Regions from separate parts of the Brevibacillus sp. YAE8 genome, predicted to be linked through region 2. Evidence: riboswitches for the same ligand, from Rfam matches in the RefSeq annotation. Region 2 holds a riboswitch; each other region holds the start of a gene.
The links. Region 2 has a riboswitch for thiamine pyrophosphate ahead of thiC (phosphomethylpyrimidine synthase ThiC). Riboswitches for the same ligand answer to the same signal wherever they lie in the genome.
Positions count from the first base shown of each region.

Region 1: linked by a shared signal. The riboswitch ahead of thiS (sulfur carrier protein ThiS) and the one ahead of thiC (phosphomethylpyrimidine synthase ThiC) in region 2 are both predicted to bind thiamine pyrophosphate.
Region 3: linked by a shared signal. The riboswitch ahead of thiO (glycine oxidase ThiO) and the one ahead of thiC (phosphomethylpyrimidine synthase ThiC) in region 2 are both predicted to bind thiamine pyrophosphate.

Region 1 covers NZ_BAAIYG010000001.1:357,592-362,319, forward strand. The annotation lists gene tenA (thiaminase II) at 1-517, opposite strand, end outside; gene AC27IT_RS01060 (acetylornithine deacetylase) at 526-1,803, opposite strand; gene AC27IT_RS01065 (thiazole synthase) at 1,796-2,566, opposite strand; gene thiS (sulfur carrier protein ThiS) at 2,572-2,775, opposite strand; TPP riboswitch at 2,986-3,096, opposite strand; gene kapB (kinase-associated lipoprotein KapB) at 3,138-3,521, opposite strand; gene AC27IT_RS01080 (alanyl-tRNA editing protein) at 3,593-4,728, opposite strand, start outside.
Region 2 covers NZ_BAAIYG010000001.1:705,895-710,622, reverse strand. The annotation lists gene thiC (phosphomethylpyrimidine synthase ThiC) at 1-1,543, opposite strand, end outside; TPP riboswitch at 1,695-1,805, opposite strand; gene AC27IT_RS02910 (cation diffusion facilitator family transporter) at 2,059-2,940, shown strand; gene ku (non-homologous end joining protein Ku) at 3,080-4,048, opposite strand; gene AC27IT_RS02900 (hypothetical protein) at 4,293-4,436, opposite strand.
Region 3 covers NZ_BAAIYG010000010.1:8,725-13,452, forward strand. The annotation lists gene AC27IT_RS14200 (efflux RND transporter periplasmic adaptor subunit) at 1-165, opposite strand, end outside; partial or broken gene AC27IT_RS14205 (glucose-6-phosphate isomerase) at 363-1,712, shown strand; gene AC27IT_RS14210 (excisionase family DNA-binding protein) at 1,734-1,952, shown strand; TPP riboswitch at 2,032-2,147, shown strand; gene thiO (glycine oxidase ThiO) at 2,304-3,440, shown strand; gene AC27IT_RS14220 (LSm family protein) at 3,521-4,369, shown strand; gene AC27IT_RS14225 (YugN family protein) at 4,519-4,728, shown strand, end outside.

The DNA of each region.
Region 1 (4,728 bases), 350 kb from region 2:
GTCCGAACTCGTCCGAGCTGTACATCCGCACCCACTCGCCGTACAGCTCGTGGTCCAGCGCCCCTTCTACCTGCGCCAGCCGCTTGCCGATCTCCCAGTAGCTCCACGTGCACGGTAAAAGCGCGCTGACCAGCTCTGCCAGCGAGCCTTGGTGCGCGACTCGCAGCATGTAGCTGGTGTAGCCCAGCATGACAAAGGACGGCTCGGTCGCTTCCAGCTCCTCGCGGGAAATGCCGAAGCGCGCCGCATACTGGCGGTGCAGCTCCATCTCCATGTTGAGCGTCGATTCCTGCAGGGCGGCGAACCGGGCGCTCGTCTCCAGATCGTAGGCCTTCACGCTGGCGAGCGCGAACATTTTGGCGTAATCGATCAGGTAGATGTAGTCTTGCTTCATGTAAAATTTGAACGACTCTACAGGCAACGTGCCGTCACCCAGGCCGGTTACAAATGGATGCTGGTGAACGCGCTCCCAGATCGGGGCGACGCTGCGTAACAAACGGTCTGTAAAGGTTGCCATGCTTTTTTTCACTCCTTCGCTTCCTTTGGCGTGTTGCACCAGCTCGCGATAAAACGGGCCATAATCTGGGCAAACCGGACAAGCTGGTCAGGATCAATCGACTCATCGACGGCATGGGCGTGCTTCAGCTCGCCCGGGCCGAACAGTACGGCGGGAATGCCTGCGTGCGCGAACCAGCCCGCATCTGTGACGGTAGGAGACATGTCCACCACAGGCGCCTCGCCCAGCTCGCTCTCATAGGCGGCTTGCAACTGCGCCAAAGCCGGATGCTCCGTGTCCAGCTCCAGGGACGGGAAAATTTCTCCGCGCTCCTCGATCATGGAGCGACCGCCCCAGCGAAACACAGGGGGATGGTCGCGCAGCCACAAATCGGCCGCCGCTGCGCGTCCGACATGGTCCTCGATCTCGCGAATGATCTGTTCGTATGATTCGTTCGGATAAAAGTGAACCGTAATCCAGAGCGCGCAGCGATCCGCAATAAACGCAGCATGGCGTCCTCCCTCGATCACGGCAGGGTTGATCGTATTGCTGCCAGCCGCAAAGCCGGGGTACGCCTTCATCACAGCCCAGTCGCGTTCCAGCTCCTGCAGCGCCGTAATGATTTTCGCCATTTTTTCAATCGCAGACGCGCCGCGCACGCCGCCTCCGGCATGGATCGTTCTCGCCCGCATCCCGTCGTGCAAGGTCGTCGGACTCTCAATCGTGATCCAGCCGGTAATCACGCCGCCCTGCCCTTGCATGTGCAGGTTGCTCGTGTCGACGACGATGGCGTAGTCCGCCTGGTAGCCGCGTTCGAGCGCCACCAGCGTCCCGGCTTCGCCCGCTTCCTCGCCGATTACCGATTGGAACAGCAAATCGCCTGCCAGCTCGACGCCGTGCTCGCGCAGCATCTGGATGGCGAACAGGCTTGCAGCCAGTCCACCTTTCATGTCTGCTACACCGCGTCCGTACAGCCGCCCGTCTGCGCCGCGCGTCAAGGAAAACGGCGGATACGTCCAGCTCGCAACGTCGATGTGCCCGTTGATAATCAGGCTGTTCGCCTGGGCGGAAGCGCTGCCCGGCAGTCGGCCGACGACGTTGTCATCGCCGGGGTAGACGGTCCAGCGGTCGACCTCAAAGCCGATGGCCGCGAGCCGATGGGCGAGTACCGTTTGCGCCGCGTCGCTGTTTCGCGCTGGCGGACTTACAGTCGGATGGGAAACGAGCTCTGCCAGGAGGGCAAACAACTCTTCTTTGCGCCTGGCAATCGATTCTACCGCTTCTGTCAGTCGGTCCACGCTACTCAATCATCCCTTCGGTCGGACTGCTCGCCGACGCGTAGCGCTTTTTCGCAATCCGTCCCGCGAGGAAGCCTTTGCGCCCCGCTTCCACGCCGAGCTTCATCGCTTCGGCCATCAGCACCGGATTGTCCGCGAGCGCGACTGCCGTATTCAGCAGCACGCCGTCCGCGCCCAGCTCCATCGCTTTCGCGCAATCGGCTGGCGACCCGATGCCTGCATCCACAATAATCGGTACTTTCGCGTCCTCGATGATGAAGCGGAGGTTGTTTTCGTTGACGATGCCTTGTCCGGAGCCAATCGGGGACGCGCCCGGCATGACGGCATGCACGCCCACTTCCTGCAAACGCTTGGCGAGAATCGGATCGTCGTTGGTGTAGGTCAGCACGATGAAGCCTTCTTCGACCAGTATTTTCGACGCTTCCAGCGTGCCGATCGGGTCAGGCAGCAGCGTTTTCGGGTCGCCGATGACCTCCACCTTAATCATATCGCACAAGCCGGATGCTTTCGCCAGACGGGCGATACGCACCGCTTCCTCTGCCGTATAGGCTCCCGCTGTGTTCGGCAGCAGGGTGAATTTTTTCAGGTCGAGCTGTTCCAAAAAGTTCGGCTCTTGCGGATTTTCCAAATTGAGCCGGCGAATCGCAAACGTCAAAATTTCTGCTTCCGACACCTCGACTGCTTTTCCTTGCGTTTCCAAATCTGCGAATTTTCCGGTCCCGAGCAAGAGGCGGGAGCGAAACTCGTAAGGGCCAATTTTCCATGTATCCATGCTGGTCATCCTCCTCCGACAAAATGAACGATTTCGATGCGGTCTCCGTCTGCAATCGGCGTTTGTTCATACCGGGAGCGGTCGATGATCTCTCCGTTGCGCTCCACGACGACAATCTTCTCTTGCAGGGAATACGAAGCGAGCAAGGCGCGGACTGTGTTGATCTCAGCCGACAGCTCTGCTGTTTTTCCGTTCAGCACAACAACCATTGTATTCCTCCTTCTTGATGGCACCTGTCGAGGGACGAAAAAACGGCCTCCCTCGCTTGCCGGAAGTCACCCCAGTCAAACGGTGGAAGCCGTATATGTATCCCATCGGACAGATGGAAGAAAAAAACCATCCGCCGTGGGATGGTTGAGTTGATCTCATCATCTGGTAGCAGCATTCCGGCAAATACGCCGCAACTGCCGCACCGTGAAATCGATTCATATACCTCTTCCTCCGCTGGCATGACCCAGGTCAGGTTCAACGGTCAGTAACACGCTCGTTACAATCTCAGCCGACGATGCTCGGCCCCCGTTTGGTAGTAAACCTATGAAATTGTCGTACGTTCGAGTATTACAGTACCATTCTATTTCGTGTTTGTAAAGGTTTCCTTGTACATCGCTTCCAGTTCAACCAGGCAGCGCTCGGACCAGGCCGCCATTTTTTTCAGCTTCTCCATTTCCCGCTCCATCGCTTTGCGCACGGACTCCTTGTAGTCCGGCACTTCGCCGTTGTAGCGGATGACGGATGCGGCCGGGGTCATGAATTTTTCCTGGTAGGAGAGCGCTGGGCGCTGGTGGAACAGCGGCACATCCACCTCGTAGGACGTATGCAGGTCGCCCTGCTGCGGGTATTTCGTCACCGCCAGCACCTTGACCAACAGCTTCGTATCGTGAATTTCCAGCACTTCCGCGATATATTCTCCTGTCCGCTGCGTCACGCGAACTTTATCGCCGGGGTTCCAAAACATCGTCGTTTCCTCCTCGCATCATCCATCATGGTAGGGGCCAGGCGTGAACGGCCTTGCCCACAGCTAGTCCGTCAGGCCAGCGACTGGGCAAGCAGCTTGCGGGCGTGCGCCAACACTTCGTCCGCAGCAGGCGCTGGTTGACCGCCGCCCTGCGCCATCGCCGGATTGCCGCCGCCTTTTCCGGCAATCAACGGCAGCGTCTCCTTGATAAGCTGGTTGACGGCGACGTTCACGTCCTGCCCCCGCGCAAACACAAGCTGGGTCTTCTCGTCAGTCGCTGCGGCCAGCAAGCATACGACGTCCGGCGCCTCCGCGACTGCGAGCTGGGCGTACTGCTGCAGTTGCTGGATCGTTTTGTCCGGGAAAACTTGCGCGATGACACGCACAGTTCCCACTTGCTCTGCCACGCCGAGCTGCTTTCGGACTTCGCCTTCCAGCAGTTGCTTTTCGGCGTCGGCGAGCCTTGCTTTCAAACTGTCCCGTTCGGCCAGCACGCGCTCTGCCTGCGCGATCAGCTCCGCCTCGCTGGTCGCAAACCGCTTCGCCAGCTCGCGCACAGCCGCCTGCTTGCGCGTGTAATCCCGCAAAGCCCGCAAGCCGCAGATGAACTCCAGCCGGATGTTTCCGCGATGGCGCTCCCAGCCGAGAATTTTAATCATGCCCACTTCGCCCGTGCGCGCAGGATGTGTGCCGCCGCACGGATTGTAGTCGTACTCGGGGATGATGACGACGCGGACATTTTCCGTGACCGTCGGCTGTTTTTTCAGCGGCAACGTAGCCAGCTCCTCGTCGTCGACAAACCGGGCGATGATCGGATGGTTTTCCAGCACGACCTGGTTGGCCCGCTGCTCGACTGCTTCCCACACATCCGCTGTCAGCTCATCCAGGCGCACGTCGATCGTCACGCGTTCTTTTCCCAAATGAAACGCGACCGTCTCCGCCCGCGCGACTTCCAGAAACGCGGCGGACAAAATGTGCTGTCCGGCATGCTGCTGCATGTGATCGAAGCGGCGGTCCCAATCGATCTGCCCGACCACTTCCGTGCAGTCCTCCGGCAGCGGAGCTTCCAGCCGATGACGCACCTCGCCCGCTACTTCTTCCACGTCGATGACCCGACATTCTCCGAGCGTGCCCACATCCCCGGGCTGTCCGCCTCCCGTCGGGTAAAACGCCGTCTGGCTCAGCACAGCGTACGGCGTTCCATCCT
Region 2 (4,728 bases):
CGCGGGCGCGCTCGGGGTCGAGAGACAGGTTGAACTGGTCGTTCCAGCGAAACTCGAAGCGGGCTTTGGACAAAGCGTCGTCGCGCTGTTTTGCTCGCGGGTGGCCTTTGGCCAAATCCGCTGCATGAGCGGCGATTTTATAGGCGATGAGACCGTTGCGCACGTCTTCCTTGTTCGGCAGGCCGAGATGCTCCTTGGGCGTGACGTAGCAGAGCATCGCGGTGCCAAACCAGCCGATCATCGCGGCGCCGATCGCCGAGGTGATGTGGTCGTAGCCGGGCGCGATGTCTGTCGTCAACGGCCCGAGCGTATAAAAAGGCGCCTCGTGGCAAATCGCTAGTTGTTTGTCCATGTTTTCGCGAATGAGGTGCATCGGGACGTGGCCGGGTCCTTCAATCATCACCTGCACGTCGTGCTTCCAGGCGATTTTCGTCAGCTCGCCGAGTGTCTCTAGTTCGGCAAACTGGGCCTCGTCATTCGCATCTGCAATCGAGCCGGGGCGCAAGCCGTCTCCAAGTGACACGCTGATGTCATACGCCTTGAGAATCTCGCAAATCTCTTCGAAATGCGTGTACAAAAAGTTTTCCTCGTGATGGGCGAGACACCACGCAGCCAGAATGGAGCCGCCGCGCGAGACGATTCCGGTCACGCGCTTCGCGGTCAGCGGAATGTAGCGGAGCAGGACGCCGGCGTGAATGGTGAAATAATCGACGCCTTGCTCTGCCTGTTCAATCAGCGTGTCCCGGTAGACTTCCCAGGTCAAATCCTCCGCTTTGCCGTTCACTTTTTCAAGCGCCTGGTAAATCGGTACGGTTCCGACAGGCACCGGGCTGTTGCGGATGATCCACTCGCGCGTCGTGTGGATGTGCTTTCCGGTCGACAAGTCCATGATCGTGTCCGCGCCCCAGCGCACCGACCAGATCATTTTTTCGACTTCTTCTTCCATTGAGGAGCTGACGGCAGAAGTGCCGATGTTGGCGTTGACCTTGACGTGAAAATTCCGGCCGATAATCATCGGCTCCGCTTCCGGATGATTGATATTGGCGGGAATGATCGCGCGGCCTGCCGCCACCTCAGCCCGGACGAACTCCGGCGTGACGCCTTCGCGGATGGCGATGTACTCCATCTCCGGCGTGATGATGTGACGGCGGGCGTAGTGAAGCTGGGTGACCGTCTTGCCTGGCTTCGCCCGTCTCGGCTGATAGCCTTCGCGCGGGAAAGCGGGCATCTTCCCTGCGCTGTCGGCGTTGCGGATTCCGTCGTCCACAGGCTTTGGCTCGCGGCCGGCATAGCTCTCCGTATCGTCGCGCTCCTCGATCCAGCGCTGGCGCACGAGCGGCAGCCCTTTGTTGATGTCGGCGACATAACCTTCGGCCGTGTATTCGCCGCTTGTGTCGTACACGCGCAACGGCGGGTTTGGTGTGGTGCCGTACAGCCCCTCGGTAGGCGATAGCGCAATTTCGCGCATCGGCACGCGAATGTCGGGGCGGCTGCCTACCTCGTATACTTTGCGGCTTCCGGGAAAAGATGAAATGGATGACATAAAAAAACCTCCTTGGCTTGGTTGCACGAAAGCGCGAACCTTGTAGGGAGGCGAAAGAGGCCCGTCGCGAAAAAACGCCACATGGGAACATGCGACGCCAGACGCGAGAGTAGAGAAGAGACGGGTATCCGAAAAAAAGATACGCGTCGCTAATCTGTCATATGGACATTCCTCCGCTGGCATTACCCAGTTCAGGTTCAACGGTCGATGGCACAGTACCATCCTCTCAGCCTGGTGATTTCCAAGCTCCCGTGCTTGTTTTTGGTTGTCGTTGCAAGATTAGGATACCGGAGAACAGCCGTGCTTGGCAAGAAAAAGTTTCCAACAAAAATTGCCACAGGGCAACACATTTTCCCCCCCTCTATACTCATGAATCGGACTAAAACTGTTTCTGTAGACCCACACGAATTGCGTCTGGTACGATGAAATTCGAAAAAACGAGAAACTGCTTTTATACGTTCTGTTCTAAGGCTTTGGGCGAATAGGGCGATTGAGATTTTTTGAGGTGATGGAGTGTGAATGTATATTCGGATCTGAAGCAAGGAGAGCGGGGTGCGTGGGTCAGCATTATCGCCTATATTTTCTGCTCGGCGTTAAAAATAGGGGTTGCGGTGCTGACAGGCTCGGCAGCGTTAATGGCGGACGGGCTGAACAACTCGACGGACGTGGTGGCGTCGATTGCCGTGCTGATCGGGCTGCGCATTGCCCGCAAGCCGCCGGATCGCGACCATCCGTACGGCCATTTTCGCGCGGAGACGATCTCTGCCCTGGTCGCGTCGTTCATCATGCTGTTTGTCGGGCTGGAGGTCATTACCGGAGCGATTCCGACGCTGTTTGATACAAACCACACTGCTCCCGACTTGTTGGCAGGCTGGACGGCGCTGGCGACTGCGGTCATCATGCTCGGGGTCTATCGGTACAATCACCAACTCGCCGTGAAAACGAACAGCCAGGCGTTGCTCGCGGCCGCTGCCGACAACCGCTCGGATGCCTTCGTCAGCATCGGGACGTTTGTCGGAGTGGCGGGCGCGCAGTTCCAACTGCATTGGCTCGACCCGCTGGCAGCGCTCGTGGTCGGGGTGATTATCCTGAAGACGGCGTGGGATATTTTCCGGGAGGCGACGCATCGCTTAACAGATGGCTTCGATGAGGGGCAACTGGAGGAGCTGAAGGAGACGATCTTCTCCATTTCCGGGGTGAAAGCGATCAGCGACATCAAGGCGCGTTATCACGGCAGCAGCGTGCTCGTTGACGTCGTGATCCACGTCGATCCGCAGTTGAACGTAGTAGAAAGCCACACCATCACCGAAAATATCGAAGAACGGATGAAACGTGTGCACAAAATCAATACGGTTCACATTCATATCGAACCGGAACAACAGCTCGCAAAAAGATAAGCAAAAAACCTGTCCGCAAATGGGGCAGGTTTTTTGCGCAGACGTTATCCGGTAAGGCTAAGGCGTCGCCAATGGCTGCGCGCAGCCAAGTGTTCTGCTTATGGCTTCGCACCGCACCACCAACTGTTCCAACGCCGCTTTACATAGGAGTGGCTTTTTTGCGGCGAAGCGTTTTCGTTGTCGAGGTCGGACCGGGACTCGGTTTCCCCACCGCTTCTTTGGCAGGGGAGGTTGTCTTGTCCGCTTTCTCCGCAGAAGCGGCCCGTTTGCGCCCTGCTTTCGGCTTCGCGGCTGCCGGGACAGGCTCCGGCGCAAGCTTCACGGGACTGCCCGTAGTGCCTGCTGTCGAGGCCAGGCTTTCCTTCAAAGCTTGCATCAGGTCGATCACATTCGTGCGCGCAACCGTCGGAGCGGTGGCGATCTCCTGGCCCTCCAGCTTTTTCTCGATCATTTTTTGCAACTCGACGCGGTATTCGTCGGTGTACTTGGCGGGATCGAACGGAACGGTCATGTTGCCGATCAGCTCTGTCGCCATTTTCAGTTCGTTTTCCGCGAGCGGGACAGTAGCCTCCGGCAAGGCGGGCACTTGACTGACCGGGCGCACCTCGTCCGGGTAAAAAATCGTTTCCAGCATGATGCAATGCTCGTACAGCCGAATGACGGCGAGACTTTGCCGATTGCGCATCGTCACCTGGGCGACGGCGATCTTTCCGGTCTGCTCCATGGCGGCGCGCAGCAGCGCATACGCCTTTTCTCCCGTATCTTGCGGAGACAGGAAGTAGCTTTTGTCAAAGTAAACCGGGTCGATCTCCGACAAGTCCACGAAGTCGAGAATTTCAATGGCGCGGCGCGTCTCGGGCGTGATCGCCTCCAGGTCTTCGTCGTTAATCATGACAAAATGGCCTTTTTCGTACTCGTACCCGCGGACGATTTCGCTCGGTTCCACTTCCCGCTGGCAATGCGGGCACATTTTGGCGTATTTGATCGGGGTGTTGCATTCCTTGTGCAGTTGGCGAAAGCGAATGTCCCGTTCCTCTGTTGCCGTAAACATGCGGACGGGTATATTGACCAGGCCGAAGCTGATTGAGCCTTTCCAGACGGTGTGCATATGATTCCTCCAGTACGGACTGTTTTTGCGTGGCTGCGACTGTTTTTGTTTATTGTTTGTAGCCGACAAGCGGATGCCGCGAGGGAAATGCAGGCGGGGAAACATTGTCATCGTCGCCAGCCGGCATGGAAATAGCGAAGAACTGTAAACGTAGACAAAAAAACTGCACCTCCAACTGTTAGGTGTATCTAACAATCGGGTGCAGTTCAGATGTAGCGACTGGCTTTTTTAGCTTGTGTTCGCGTTATTGGCCGTGCTTGATAATGTCGGACTGGTCCGCGCGCGACTGCATTTCCCGCGCTTGCTCGACGCCTGTTCCGGTACGGTCGGCAATGGACTGGGCCTTGGACGCTTTCAGCTTTTGCGCGGACGGTTGTTTTTCTGCCATGTCGATTCCCCCTTTTGGAATAGGTGCAAGTAGTATGCTCCCCCTGCGGGCAAAAAAATACCCCCTCGCCAAAAGACGATGGGGCAGCGGTTCAACTCCTCCCGCGCGGGGAGCGTCGGCACGGAATGCTCCTATCAGACACGCCGTGCGCCAAAGTGAACTGCCTTTCAATTATGGGAGAGGAGAAACCGGAGGAAGAGCTTATGGGGAAACGTAAGTCTTCTCCGCGGTTGTCAGCGACACCGTTGCGTCGCTATCCATCATGTTTTCCAATCTTTGTGCATTCTATACG
Region 3 (4,728 bases), on a different contig from region 2:
GACGATCCCCGAGGTCAAAATTTTGCTCTCCAGGACTGACTTGGTCGGAGCCCCGATGTTTACCGGCATGCCCATGGCTTGCTGAGAGCCCATCATGTTGATTCCGACGAAGCCCGCACCGAGCAGGACGACCACGGAACCGATGATCCACCACCGTTTTTTCATGTTCATTTCTCCTTGCTGTTAGGAACCGTATTATTTCTTTGCTCGGTGAAGTCTTACGCCAGGTCTGGAAAAAGGTAACACTTGTGGCGAATTGTTCACGATTTGCTCACATTTTGTGATGTTTTGACGGAAAGCAACTTTCTGGCTTTTGGCGTGATAAGATAAGAAAATAGATGACGTTCCTTGGGAGGGGAGCCATGAACCAAGCGATTCGATTTGATTACTCTAATGCACGCGCCTTTGTGAGACAGCATGAGTGGGAGCAGCTTGCCCCGGCGATCGGGCAGGCGCATGAGATGTTGCACAAAAGAACGGGTCCAGGCAGAGACTATCTCGGTTGGGTTGATTGGCCGCAGAGGTACGACCGCGCTGAATTTGAGCGGATTCGCCAGGCGGCGGCGCGTATCCAGGCTGATTCGGATGTGCTTTTGGTAATTGGAATCGGGGGTTCATATTTAGGGGCGAAAGCTGTACTGGACATTTTGGGCCACAGCTTTTACAATTTGCTGCCGAAGTCGAAGCGGCGTTTTCCGGAAATTTATTTTGTCGGGAACAATATCAGCCCGGTTTATATCTCTCATCTGATGGACGTGCTCGAAGGAAAAGACGTGTCCATCAATGTCATCTCGAAGTCGGGCACGACGACAGAGCCCGCGATCGCTTTTCGGCTGCTGCGCACCTGGCTGGAGAACAAGTACGGCCGCGAGCAGGCGAAGAAGCGCATCTATATTACGACGGACAAAACGCGCGGCGCCTTAAAAAGACTCGCGGAGGACGAAGGGTACGAAAGCTTCGTCATTCCGGACGATATCGGCGGACGTTTTTCCGTCCTGACCGCAGTCGGACTGTTGCCAATCGCAGTGAGCGGGGCCGATCTGGACGCGCTGATGAAGGGCGCGCAAGACGCGAGCGAGCGCTACATGGTCATGGATTTGTACGAAAATCCGTGCTACCAGTATGCGGCGATTCGCAATGCGCTGTACCGCAAAGGTAAAACCGTGGAGCTTCTGGTCAGCTACGAGCCGCAGTTCCGCTTTTTCGCGGAGTGGTGGAAGCAGCTTTTCGGGGAGTCGGAAGGAAAAGACGGCAAAGGAATTTTTCCCGCGTCAGCCGAGTTTTCCACGGACCTGCACTCGTTGGGGCAGTACATACAGGACGGCATGCGGCAGTTGTTTGAAACGGTTGTTACGGTGAACAAGCCCGCCGTCGACGTGACCGTGCAGGAGGACCCGCTCGATGTGGACGGGTTGAACTTCCTGTCCGGCAAGCGGATGGGGTTTGTCAATAAAAAGGCTTTCGAGGGAACGGTACTGGCCCATGTAGATGGCGGCGTACCGAACCTGCTTGTGGAGATGCCAGAGGCGACAGCGTACCATCTCGGCGCCCTGATCTACTTTTTTGAAAAGGCGTGCGGGATCAGCGGCTATTTGCTAGGGGTCAACCCGTTCGATCAGCCCGGGGTGGAGGCGTACAAGGCCAACATGTTCGCCCTTCTGGGAAAACCTGGATTCGAGCAGCAGAAAGCGGAACTGGAGGCAAGATTGCGCGAGAACAAGACGTATTTGACTGTGGAGGAGACAGCGGCGTATTTGGAGCTTCCTGAAACGTTTATTTTGGAAAAAATTCATCAGGGCAAAATCCGCGCTCTCCACGACGGCAACGAGTACATCATCAACAAGGAGCAGTTCAATCACCATCTGGAGGAAATGCGCAAGCTTCGCGAGTTCGAGGAAGCGGCGCGTCACGAGACGGTTCCGGAAAGCTACGATGTGAAAGACGAGGATTAAGCTGAGGATGAAAGCGCAGACCATCTTGTCAGATCGCGCCCAAGAGGACTATACTTGGTGGGTGAACGAAAATAAAAGATCAAGCAACTCGGGGAGTCCTTCATGCGGGGCTGAGAGGATGGAAGCAACGACCGTCGACCCATTGCACCTGATCCGGATCATGCCGGCGCAGGGATACGGTTGCCGGCAAACAGCGCTTTTTTATTTGGTTACGATGCGTATGAAGCCCGCCTTTTCCTGTGAAGGAGAAGGTGGTTTTTTTCATTTTGTCGACTGCGCCAGGGGCTTTTGGCTACAACGGCGCTTTCGAATGGCCCCGAAGAGATTACAACAAGCGAGGAGAGAGAAAAATTGAGCGATTGTCTCGTAGTGGGTGGAGGAATTATCGGATTAAGTCTGGCTTATGAGTTGTCACGAAGAGGAAGGAGCGTCACGCTGGTCGAGCAGGGAGAATGGGGCGGACAGGCGTCTTCTGCGGCGGCGGGGATGCTCGCGCCGTTGAAGGAGTTTACGGCCCCAGGCCCGATGCTCGATCTGGGCATGACTTCGCTGGCCTATTACCCGCAGTGGGCGGCCGAGCTGGAAGAGTTTACCGGAGGGGACGTCCAGCTCAGCCTGGAAGGGCTGCTGACGGTCGCGCTCAACGATGACGAGCAGGCACAGCTTTTGGCGAAGTACCATTGGCAAAAAGAAGCGGGGCACAGCGTCCACCTTTTGACGGAGCGGCAGCAACTGGCTGAGGTGGAGCCGCTTTTGACCGAGCAGGCGCAGGCAGCCATCTACTCTCCGTACGAAGGGCATATCAACAACCGCATGCTGCTGCGCGCTCTGGTGACAGCATGCCGGCTGCAAGGCGTCGCGTTGCACGCAGGCTGTGTCGTGAGCGGCATCGCGGTAAAAGGCGGCCGGGTAGTCGGCGTGGAGAGTTCGCTTGGACCGCTGCGGGCGGAGCAAACGATCATCACGTCAGGCGCGTGGGCGGGCATCATGCTGGAAATGCTCGGCGTTTCGATTCCCGTTCGCCCGGTTCGCGGCCAGATCGCGGCGGTATCCTCCGCAGGCATCCCGCTTCGCACCGTCATTTTTGGCACCTCCGGCTACATCACGCCGAAGAAGGACGGGAAAATCGTCATCGGCGCGACAGAAGACGAAAGCGGCTTTCAGCGCGAAGTTACAATGGCGGGCTTGGCCAGCATCCTGAACGGAGTCATGCCGTACGTCCCGGCCTTACACGGCGCTGCTTTTCTGGAGGCGTGGGGCGGACTGCGGCCAGCTACCGCAGATGGCAAGCCGCTGCTTGGTCCCGTGCCCGGCTGGGACGGGCTTTCGATTGCCGGAGGGCACTTCCGCAACGGCATCTTGCTGTCCCCGGCTACCGCGAAATGGATGGCCGACTACCTGGAAAAAGGCGAGACAGAGCGTCTGACGCCGTTTTTGCCATCCCGCTTTTTGGCAAAAACAGACGAAACGTCGAACAAAATGGGCTAGTCCGAACTGCAAACCCGGTACACCTCCCCATGGGCACCTGTATATGGTAATAAAGAAACACCAGAAGGGGAGGAGTTTCCATGCAGTCTGAAAAAAACCTGTACCAGGCTGACGTCCAGACGGTCAGTCTGATAAAGGATATGCGTGAAAATGTGCACAACATATGCAAAGAACACGTCGAGAAAAAGGTGCGCATTGAAGCGATTGACGGCCAGATTTTTGAAGGCGTGATCGTGGACTTTGACGATCAGAATGTATATGTGGAAGTGGACGATCTCGATGCAGAGGAAGACGACTACGAGTTCGAAGAGGTAGCCAGCCGCAAATCGCATGGAGACTGGGGCATGTACCCGGACTGGACTCCCTACGGCTATCCATATGGCGGATACCAGCCGTTTGGCGATGTCAGTCCGCTTGGCAGCAGCAGCCAGCCGAATCGGCCTCCTGCTGGTCAAGTCAGCCCTTACGCGGACGATTGCTATCCATACGCTCCGATCAGCCCATTCGGCAGCCCGAACCAGCCGTATGGGCAGGTAAGTCCGTTCGGCAGCCCGAATCAGCCGTATGGGCAGGTAAGCCCGTTCGGCAGTCCGGGTCAACCGTATGGGCAGGTAAGTCCGTTCGGCAGTCCGGGCCAGCCATATGGGCAAGTAAGTCCGTTTGGCAGTCCGAGCTTTCCGTACGGCCAGGTGAGTCCGTTTGGAGAGGGCGCTCCTTTCGTCAGCCCTTATTCCGGCTTCAATCCGTACATGGCGCCGTTCCCACCGTTCCCGCCCTACCCGCCTCAGCCGTGTTACCCGTATCCACCGCCGCCACCACCTCCGGCTGCAGTCGTCGTGCCGAGGAAAAAACGCCGCCGTCCGTGTCGAAGAGGCAAAAGAATCATTCCGCTCGCCTTGTTTACGCTTTTGACGATCGCGCTGCTCTAAAACCTGAAAGCATAGAGTTACCAAGCCTCTTGCCATCCGCAATTCCGGCAGCGAGGCTTGTTGCTCGTTTTGCCTGCCCTCGCCTGTGAGTACAACCCGCCGTTTTGGCGCACACTACCAGTAGTATGTGACGAAGGCAGGGGATACAAATGAAGAAAATTCAAAGCAGCTTACCAGGGACGAAGGCGACGTTCGGCTATTTCCGCGAGTCGCTCGAGCCGCATTTTACACTGGCGAATTGGGATTACGAACACGGCTATTTCGACCGCACCCTTGACGACAGGAACACCGTGTACCTCCGCCTCCCGGTAAAAGTCTTGCAGGGCGAGCTCGACAGCCCCGACGCGTGGCTGGAACTG